Regions from separate parts of the Serpentinicella alkaliphila genome, predicted to be linked through region 3. Evidence: a T-box and tRNA genes for the amino acid it is inferred to sense, from the RefSeq annotation. Region 3 holds a T-box; the other regions hold tRNA genes.
What was found. A T-box is a leader RNA that pairs with one kind of tRNA and senses whether it is charged. The one in region 3 lies ahead of pheS (phenylalanine--tRNA ligase subunit alpha), so its partner is inferred to be a tRNA-Phe.
Positions count from the first base shown of each region.

Region 1: it has a tRNA-Phe gene. The T-box ahead of pheS (phenylalanine--tRNA ligase subunit alpha) is inferred to sense a tRNA for this amino acid. The anticodon was not compared.
Region 2: it has a tRNA-Phe gene. The T-box ahead of pheS (phenylalanine--tRNA ligase subunit alpha) is inferred to sense a tRNA for this amino acid. The anticodon was not compared.

Region 1 covers NZ_CP058648.1:928,349-931,606, reverse strand. Annotated here, with positions in the region: rRNA gene HZR23_RS04720 (23S ribosomal RNA) at 1-395, shown strand, start outside; rRNA gene rrf (5S ribosomal RNA) at 450-566, shown strand; tRNA gene HZR23_RS04710 (tRNA-Met) at 620-696, shown strand; tRNA gene HZR23_RS04705 (tRNA-Asp) at 702-779, shown strand; tRNA gene HZR23_RS04700 (tRNA-Thr) at 811-885, shown strand; tRNA gene HZR23_RS04695 (tRNA-Gly) at 891-964, shown strand; tRNA gene HZR23_RS04690 (tRNA-Arg) at 978-1,054, shown strand; tRNA gene HZR23_RS04685 (tRNA-Ser) at 1,066-1,157, shown strand; tRNA gene HZR23_RS04680 (tRNA-Pro) at 1,171-1,247, shown strand; tRNA gene HZR23_RS04675 (tRNA-Ile) at 1,260-1,336, shown strand; tRNA gene HZR23_RS04670 (tRNA-Phe) at 1,450-1,525, shown strand; rRNA gene HZR23_RS04665 (16S ribosomal RNA) at 1,795-3,258, shown strand, end outside.
Region 2 covers NZ_CP058648.1:1,374,002-1,377,259, forward strand. Annotated here, with positions in the region: tRNA gene HZR23_RS06995 (tRNA-Met) at 1-52, shown strand, start outside; tRNA gene HZR23_RS07000 (tRNA-Glu) at 60-134, shown strand; tRNA gene HZR23_RS07005 (tRNA-Val) at 140-215, shown strand; tRNA gene HZR23_RS07010 (tRNA-Asp) at 230-306, shown strand; tRNA gene HZR23_RS07015 (tRNA-Thr) at 337-411, shown strand; tRNA gene HZR23_RS07020 (tRNA-Gly) at 417-490, shown strand; tRNA gene HZR23_RS07025 (tRNA-Arg) at 504-580, shown strand; tRNA gene HZR23_RS07030 (tRNA-Gln) at 599-674, shown strand; tRNA gene HZR23_RS07035 (tRNA-Lys) at 682-757, shown strand; tRNA gene HZR23_RS07040 (tRNA-Ser) at 762-850, shown strand; tRNA gene HZR23_RS07045 (tRNA-Ser) at 856-947, shown strand; tRNA gene HZR23_RS07050 (tRNA-Pro) at 955-1,031, shown strand; tRNA gene HZR23_RS07055 (tRNA-Ile) at 1,043-1,119, shown strand; tRNA gene HZR23_RS07060 (tRNA-Phe) at 1,150-1,225, shown strand; rRNA gene HZR23_RS07065 (16S ribosomal RNA) at 1,402-2,916, shown strand; tRNA gene HZR23_RS07070 (tRNA-Ile) at 2,987-3,063, shown strand; rRNA gene HZR23_RS07075 (23S ribosomal RNA) at 3,211-3,258, shown strand, end outside.
Region 3 covers NZ_CP058648.1:59,920-63,177, forward strand. Annotated here, with positions in the region: gene pheT (phenylalanine--tRNA ligase subunit beta) at 1-1,054, opposite strand, end outside; gene pheS (phenylalanine--tRNA ligase subunit alpha) at 1,082-2,101, opposite strand; T-box leader at 2,158-2,378, opposite strand; gene HZR23_RS17935 (YqzL family protein) at 2,388-2,471, opposite strand; gene HZR23_RS00480 (TrmH family RNA methyltransferase) at 2,579-3,258, opposite strand, start outside.

The DNA.
Region 1 (3,258 bases), 870 kb from region 3:
CGATGTCGGCTCATCACATCCTGGGGTCAAGTAGGTCCCAAGGGTTGGGCCGTTCGCCCATTAAAGTGGTACGCGAGCCGGGTTCAGAACGTCGTGAGACAGTTCGGTCCCTATCCGTCGCGGGCGCAGGAAATTTGAGAGGAGCTGTCCTTAGTACGAGAGGACCGGGATGGACGTACCGCTGGTGCACCAGTTGTTCCGCCAGGAGCACAGCTGGGTAGCTAAGTACGGAAGGGATAAGTGCTGAAGGCATCTAAGCACGAAGCCCCCTCAAGATAAGATTTCCCACCCGAAAGGGGTAAGACCCCAGAGAGACTATCTGGTAGATAGGTCGGAGGTGTAAGTGCAGTAATGCATTAAGCTGACCGATACTAATAGGTCGAGGGCTTGACCAAAAAAGATGAAAGCTTTAAAATCTCACTTGTAGTTTTGAGAGAACACTCTCAATAAATCGTGACAATAGCGAAGGGGTCACACCTGTTCCCATACCGAACACAGAAGTTAAGCCCTTCAGCGCCGATGGTACTTGGCGGGCAGCCGCCTGGGAGAGTAGGTCGTTGCGGTTTTAAATATGAATAAGTCCTCTACCTTTTGTAGGGGATTTTTTCACCAAAAATATGGCGGCATAGCTCAGCTGGCTAGAGCGTTCGGTTCATACCCGAAAGGTCACAGGTTCGACTCCTGTTGCCGCTACCATAAATGGCCCGGTAGTTCAGTTTGGTTAGAATGCCAGCCTGTCACGCTGGAGGTCGAGGGTTCGAGCCCCTTCCGGGTCGCCATTAAAAAAACAAAAGAAGTAATATTAAACACGCTGGCGTGGCTCAACGGTAGAGCAGCTGACTTGTAATCAGCAGGTTGTAGGTTCGATTCCTATCGCCAGCTCCATATATGCGGGTGTAGTTCAGTGGTAGAACTTCAGCCTTCCAAGCTGACCGCGAGGGTTCGATTCCCTTCACCCGCTCCATAAAAATAAAAATGTGCCCATAGCTCAGCTGGATAGAGCAACGGCCTTCTAAGCAGTGTGTCCGGGGTTCGAATCCCTGTGGGCACGCCATTTTTAAATAAGGAGAAGTACTCAAGTAGGCTGAAGAGGACGGTTTGCTAAACCGTTAGGTCGTGTAAGCGGCGCGCGGGTTCGAATCCCGCCTTCTCCGCCATTAATATAAATATCCGGGTGTAGCGCAGTTTGGTAGCGCACATGGTTTGGGACCATGGGGTCGGGAGTTCGAATCTCTCCACCCGGACCAGTAGTGAAGTAAGGGCTCATAGCTCAGGTGGTTAGAGCGCACGCCTGATAAGCGTGAGGTCGGTGGTTCGAGTCCACTTGAGCCCACCATTAGGACCTAACCAGATTTATCATGTAAATTGAGGTAGGCCAAACGCAATGAGTATCAAATTTATATGACCAAAGGGAGTAAGTAAATTTGAAATACGAAACTGCGATAAAATGCCCAGATAGCTCAGTCGGTAGAGCAGGAGACTGAAAATCTCCGTGTCGGTGGTTCGATTCCGCCTCTGGGCACCATTAAAGAATTAAATATATTACCAAAATTTATATAATTGACATGATTAGATAAACATGGTACTATATAATTCTGGCTCTGGTGAAGGGCTATAGGGTATAGATAAGAAAATGTAAATAAAAGGATTAACAATACACATTGACATAAACGATAAAACATGATAATATATAAAAGTCGCTAAAAGCGATAGATAAAAAAAGGTCTTTGAAAACTAAACAGTATAGAAAGCCAGCAAGAAAAAAAGCATCAAAAAGATGCAACCCAGAAATTTTTAATTAAGAGTTTGATCCTGGCTCAGGATGAACGCTGGCGGCGTGCCTAACACATGCAAGTCGAGCGAGGAGGAGGAAGCTTGCTTCCAAATCCTAGCGGCGGACGGGTGAGTAACGCGTGGGCAACCTACCCTATGCAGGGGGATAACATTGGGAAACCAGTGCTAATACCGCATAAAGCCGATTAGGGGCATCTCTAAATGGTCAAAGAACTTCGGCATAGGATGGGCCCGCGTCTGATTAGTTAGTTGGTAAGGTAATGGCTTACCAAGACGATGATCAGTAGCCGACCTGAGAGGGTGACCGGCCACACTGGAACTGAGACACGGTCCAGACTCCTACGGGAGGCGGAGTGGGGAATATTGCACAATGGGGGAAACCCTGATGCGGCAACGCCGCGTGAGCGAAGAAGGCCTTCGGGTCGTAAAGCTCTGTCCTAAGGGAAGATAATGACGATGCCTTAGGAGGAAGCCCCGGCTAACTACGTGCCGCCAGCCGCGGTAATACGTAGGGGGCAAGCGTTATCCGGAATCACTGGGCGTAAAGGGTGCGTAGGCGGCCAAACAAGTCAGGGTGAAAGGCTACGGCTCAACCGTAGTAAGCCTTTGAAACTGTTTGGCTTGAGTGCAGGAGAGGAGAGTGGAATTCCTAGTGTAGCGGTGAAATGCGTAGATATTAGGAGGAACACCAGTGGCGAAGGCGACTCTCTGGACTGTAACTGACGCTGAGGCACGAAAGCGTGGGGAGCAAACAGGATTAGATACCCTGGTAGTCCACGCCGTAAACGATGAGTGCTAGGTGTTGGAGGGAGACCTTCAGTGCCGGAGCTAACGCATTAAGCACTCCGCCTGGGGAGTACGCTCGCAAGAGTGAAACTCAAAGGAATTGACGGGGACCCGCACAAGCGACGGAGCATGTGGTTTAATTCGAAGCAACGCGAAGAACCTTACCTGGACTTGACATCCTTTAGACAGAACCTTAACCGGTTCCTTCTCTTCGGAGACTGAAGTGACAGGTGGTGCATGGTTGTCGTCACTCGTGTCGTGAGATGTTGGGTTAAGTCCCGCAACGAGCGCAACCCTTATCTTTAGTTGCCAGCACTTAGGGTGGGCACTCTAGAGAGACTGCCGGGGATAACTCGGAGGAAGGTGGGGATGACGTCAAATCATCATGCCCCTTATGTTCAGGGCTACACACGTGCTACAATGGCCGATACAAAGGGCGGCAAGAAGAGAGTGATCTTAAGCAAATCCCATAAAGTCGGTCCAGTTCGGATTGTGGGTCAAACTCGCCCACATGAAGCCGGAGTTGCTAGTAATCGCGAATCAGAATGTCGCGGTGAATGCGTTCCCGGGTCTTGTACACACCGCCCGTCACACCATGGGAGTCGGAAGCACCCGAAGCCAGCTACTTAACCAGAAATGGAGAGAGCTGTCGAAGGTGAAGTCGATGACTGGGGTGAA
Region 2 (3,258 bases), 1.3 Mb from region 3:
CGTCGGGCTCATAACCCGAAGGTCGTAGGTTCAAGTCCTGCCCCCGCAACCATAAACTAGGCCCCTTGGTCAAGCGGTCAAGACACCGCCCTTTCACGGCGGTAACAGGGGTTCGATTCCCCTAGGGGTCACCAAATATGGGCGCATAGCTCAGCTGGGAGAGCACCTGCCTTACAAGCAGGGGGTCACAGGTTCAAGTCCTGTTGCGCCCACCATATTTTAAACAAGTGGTCCGGTAGTTCAGTTGGTTAGAATGCCAGCCTGTCACGCTGGAGGTCGAGGGTTCGAGCCCCTTCCGGATCGCCATTTTAAAACTAAATTAGAAAATATATTAATGCTGGCGTGGCTCAACGGTAGAGCAGCTGACTTGTAATCAGCAGGTTGTAGGTTCGATTCCTATCGCCAGCTCCATATATGCGGGTGTAGTTCAGTGGTAGAACTTCAGCCTTCCAAGCTGACCGCGAGGGTTCGATTCCCTTCACCCGCTCCAATAATATATACATGTGCCCATAGCTCAGCTGGATAGAGCAACGGCCTTCTAAGCCGTGTGTCCGGGGTTCGAATCCCTGTGGGCACGCCATGTTATAAATTTCAATGTTGGGATATAGCCAAGTCGGTAAGGCAACGGACTTTGACTCCGTCATTCTCAGGTTCGAGTCCTGATATCCCAGCCATATAAGTGATCCATTAGCTCAGTCGGTAGAGCACCTGACTTTTAATCAGGGTGTCCCGCGTTCGAGTCGCGGATGGATCACCATTTAGGAGAGGTGTCCGAGCGGTTTAAGGAGCTGGTCTTGAAAACCAGTGACTCCGAAAGGGGCCGTGGGTTCGAATCCCACCCTCTCCGCCAATAATGGAGAAGTACTCAAGTAGGCTGAAGAGGACGGTTTGCTAAACCGTTAGGTCGTGTATGCGGCGCGCGGGTTCGAATCCCGCCTTCTCCGCCATTATTATCCGGGTGTAGCGCAGTTTGGTAGCGCACATGGTTTGGGACCATGGGGTCGGGAGTTCGAATCTCTCCACCCGGACCATTTTTTAGTGAGGGCCTTTAGCTCAGTTGGTCAGAGCATCCGGCTCATAACCGGCAGGTCCGGGGTTCGAGTCCCTGAAGGCCCACCATATAACTTCATTATTTAATGGTATATATATGCCCAGATAGCTCAGTCGGTAGAGCAGGAGACTGAAAATCTCCGTGTCGGTGGTTCGATTCCGCCTCTGGGCACCATTTATTGCAAATAATTATTTCAAATTATTACCAAGCAATAAGAATTGACATAAGAAATCAAAAATGATATATTAGATAAGTCGCCAAAAGCGGCAGATAAAAAAGGTCTTTGAAAACTAAACAGTATAGAAAGCCAGCAAGAAAAAAAGCATCAAAAAGATGCAACCCAGAAATTTTTAATTAAGAGTTTGATCCTGGCTCAGGATGAACGCTGGCGGCGTGCCTAACACATGCAAGTCGAGCGAGGAGGAGGAAGCTTGCTTCCAAATCCTAGCGGCGGACGGGTGAGTAACGCGTGGGCAACCTACCCTATGCAGGGGGATAACATTGGGAAACCAGTGCTAATACCGCATAAAGCCGATTAGGGGCATCCCTAAATGGTCAAAGAACTTCGGCATAGGATGGGCCCGCGTCTGATTAGTTAGTTGGTAAGGTAATGGCTTACCAAGACGATGATCAGTAGCCGACCTGAGAGGGTGACCGGCCACACTGGAACTGAGACACGGTCCAGACTCCTACGGGAGGCAGCAGTGGGGAATATTGCACAATGGGGGAAACCCTGATGCAGCAACGCCGCGTGAGCGAAGAAGGCCTTCGGGTCGTAAAGCTCTGTCCTAAGGGAAGATAATGACGGTACCTTAGGAGGAAGCCCCGGCTAACTACGTGCCAGCAGCCGCGGTAATACGTAGGGGGCAAGCGTTATCCGGAATCACTGGGCGTAAAGGGTGCGTAGGCGGCCAAACAAGTCAGGGGTGAAAGGCTACGGCTCAACCGTAGTAAGCCTTTGAAACTGTTTGGCTTGAGTGCAGGAGAGGAGAGTGGAATTCCTAGTGTAGCGGTGAAATGCGTAGATATTAGGAGGAACACCAGTGGCGAAGGCGACTCTCTGGACTGTAACTGACGCTGAGGCACGAAAGCGTGGGGAGCAAACAGGATTAGATACCCTGGTAGTCCACGCCGTAAACGATGAGTGCTAGGTGTTGGAGGGAGACCTTCAGTGCCGGAGCTAACGCATTAAGCACTCCGCCTGGGGAGTACGCTCGCAAGAGTGAAACTCAAAGGAATTGACGGGGACCCGCACAAGCAGCGGAGCATGTGGTTTAATTCGAAGCAACGCGAAGAACCTTACCTGGACTTGACATCCTTTAGACAGAACCTTAACCGGTTCCTTCTCTTCGGAGACTGAAGTGACAGGTGGTGCATGGTTGTCGTCAGCTCGTGTCGTGAGATGTTGGGTTAAGTCCCGCAACGAGCGCAACCCTTATCTTTAGTTGCCAGCACTTAGGGTGGGCACTCTAGAGAGACTGCCGGGGATAACTCGGAGGAAGGTGGGGATGACGTCAAATCATCATGCCCCTTATGTTCAGGGCTACACACGTGCTACAATGGCCGATACAAAGGGCAGCAAGAGAGTGATCTTAAGCAAATCCCATAAAGTCGGTCCCAGTTCGGATTGTGGGCTGAAACTCGCCCACATGAAGCTGGAGTTGCTAGTAATCGCGAATCAGAATGTCGCGGTGAATGCGTTCCCGGGTCTTGTACACACCGCCCGTCACACCATGGGAGTCGGAAGCACCCGAAGCCAGCTACTTAACCAGAAATGGAGAGAGCTGTCGAAGGTGAAGTCGATGACTGGGGTGAAGTCGTAACAAGGTAGCCGTATCGGAAGGTGCGGCTGGATCACCTCCTTTCTAAGGAGAAAAGCTTCTATACTGTTTAGTTTTGAGAGACTTTGTCTTTCAATAACAAAAGATAAAAATTGGGCTCATAGCTCAGGTGGTTAGAGCGCACGCCTGATAAGCGTGAGGTCGGTGGTTCGAGTCCACTTGAGCCCACCAAACAAATGCCATCAAGTACCAATTGACATGAAGATAAAAAGATGGTAATATAGTATTCCGGCCAAAAGGCAGGAAGAACAAGTGTTCTTTGAAAACTGCAAAGTGAGAAATAAAGTTAAGTAAAGAAATTTACAAGCATCTTTTAAAGGTCAAGCTAGTAAGGGCAAAGGGAGGATGACTTGGCACCAGGAGCCG
Region 3 (3,258 bases):
CTCTAATTTTATCTGCATTAAAGTGAGCCGACTCTAATAAAATAGTTTTTGTTTCCTTAGTAACCTCTGATTCTAATCCACCCATAACACCAGCAATGGCTAAGGCTTTTTTAGTATCTGCAATTACTGTCATATTTTCAGTAAGAGTTCTTTGAACACCATCTAAAGTCTTAAACTCTTCATTCTCTAAGGCTTTTCTTACAATGATTGTATTATCCTCTATATGACCTAAGTCAAAGGCATGTAATGGCTGACCATATTCAAGCATTACATAATTTGTTATATCAACTATATTATTAATTGGACGAACCCCTGCCTTAACAAGGCGTTGTTGCATCCATAAAGGAGATGCTTCTATTTTTACATCCGTAATAACTCTTCCAATATATCTTGAGCAACCTTCCTTATCCTCTATGCTTACTTTTGCATTGTCCTCACTTTTTTCATTTTCCTCATTTAGTGTTATTGTAGGATACTCAAAAGGTAGACCTAGTGTTGCAGATGTCTCCCTAGCAATACCAATCATACTTAAACAATCAGGACGATTTGAAGTAATTTCAAATTCAATTACGTCATCAGTAAAAGGTACAACTTCTTTTAAATCAGCACCTAAGGAATATTCCTTATCTAGAATCCAAATACCATCTTTTAATTCCTCTGGAATCATACTTTTAGCTATTCCAACCTCTTCTTGGGAGCAAAGCATACCTTCAGAAACCTCTCCCCTGAGCTTACCTTTTTTTATCTTTAATCCACCAGCAAGCTCCGCACCATGGATTGCAACTGGAACGTAGTCTCCTTCTTTGACGTTTTTTGCTCCAGTTACTATTTGAAGTTTTTCAGTTCCAACATTAGCAATAACAATAACAAGTTTATCTGCATCCGGATGAGGTTTTATAGATTCTAATCTTCCAACAACTACTCCTTTAATATCTTCACCAATATTCTTTACTTCTTCTACCTTCGAGCCTGACATAGTCAATTTATCAGCTAAGGTATTTGCATCTATATTAATATTTATATAGTCTTTAAGCCATTTAACAGGTACTAACATTTAATATTCTCCTCCTATCTAACTAATCTAGAATTGATTTAAGAATCTCATATCGTTCTCATATAATAGCCTTATATCGTCGATACCGTATTTTAACATAACTAAGCGGTCGACTCCCATTCCAAATGCAAAGCCACTATATACTTCTGGATCTATTCCACAGTTTCTAAGTACATTTGGATGCACCATACCCGCGCCTAATAATTCAATCCATCCACTCTTTTTACAGAAACCACAGCCTGAACCTCCACATTTAAAACAAGTTGCATCAACTTCTGCACTTGGTTCTGTAAATGGGAAGAAATGTGGTCTAAACTTAATTTGTGTATGCTCACCTAAGAACTTCTTAACGAATACTTCTAAGGTACCCTTTAAATCTGCTAAAGTAATTCCCTTATCCACTACTAATCCCTCTAATTGATGGAACATTGGGGAATGGGTTGCATCTGGAGTATCATTTCTAAAGCACCTTCCTGGTGAAATAATTCTTATAGGCGGCTTAGTTTTTTCCATATATCTTACTTGTACTGGAGATGTCTGTGGTCTTAAAATAACATCATCATTTATATAGAAAGTATCCGTCATATCTCTTGATGGATGATTTGGAGCTGCATTTAAAGCATCAAAGTTATAATACACTGTTTCTACCTCTGGACCCTCTGCTACTTTAAATCCCATGCTAATAAATATATCCTTTAATTCATCCATACCTTGAGTTAATGGATGTCTTTTTCCTAGTACTATATCCTTTCCAGGCATGGTTACATCAATAGACTCTGTTTCAAGCTTCTTATTCATTTCCTTTGCTTTTATTAGAGTTTTTGCCTTTTCTAAATGGGCTTCAATCTCTTCTCTTACCTCATTTGCAACTTTACCGACTAGAGGTCTTTCCTCTGCAGATAAGCTACCCATACCTCTTAATACCTCTGTTAATTCCCCTTTTTTACCTAGATATTTAACTCTTGCCTTTTCCAAATCGTCAGTGAACTGAGCTGAATTAATATCAAGTATAGCTCTTTCTTGCAATTCCTTTAACTTGGCTTCCATGTTTCTATTTCTCCTCTCTACAACTAAAATTGAATATAAAAATACCTTCGTCCTAAAAAAGGGACGAAGGTATAATCCGCGGTACCACCCTAATAACATATGTAGATATGTCACTCGAAAACTGTTAACGGAGCTTACCCGGTAAAACCTACTTAAGTTTCAGCTTTACAGCTCAGGAGTGAACTTCTACAATACTTGCTTAGTAAGTGCTTTCAGCCTAGGCACTTATTCTCTTTTAAACAGTTCTTTGTATACTTTTCTCCATCATAGCTATTTTTTATATAAACTAATATAGTTTCTTGTACATAATATAGGCTGTTACGGAACCTGTCATCTCAAAGATTTTCCAAAATGTATTTGCGGTCTTCACTTGACCACTCCCTCCTCAAGCCTTTGTATTAACCCCATTATAGCATATGTTTTGGGCATAAACAATGAATTTGAAGAAAATGGTTTTTAGTTTTTTGAAAAATCAGTTTATTTATGTACATGCTCAATTGCCTTATATAATAACACTCCTGCTGCAACTGAGGCATTTAACGACTCTATATTACCAATAATTGGTATGTAAACCTTTTCATCGACCTCTTCAAGTAATTGAGGGTCAATACCATTAGCCTCGTTTCCTATTATAATTCCTAAACCACCAGAGTAGTCTATTTGTAAATAGCTTTTTTGAGTATCAAGTGTACTTCCTATTAATCTAATGTTATTTTCCTTCAAGGCAGTTACCCATGAATTATCCTCTATTTCAATAATCGGAATATTAAAAACTGCACCCATTGTTGACCTAACGGTTTTACTATTATATGGGTCAACACTACCCTTTGTTAAAATAACGGCTTTAGCATTAATAGCCACAGCAGTCCTAATTATAGTCCCCATATTTCCTGGGTCTTGAATTCTATCCAGAATAATGAAAATTGAATTATCCTCTTTATTTAAAAGAGTATCTAACTTAAAATCTATCATATTAACAACAGCCAACATCCCTTGGGGATTTTCTGTCTCTGTAATTTTTTTAAATAATTTATCAGGTACTTCAAAAACTTTATGGTTTAACATTAATGTTTTAAATAATTTTTTTCCTTCAGAGCTTTCTATTGCACTACTAGAAAAAACAACAAAATCAATTATTTGAGAGTTGCTAGACAAAC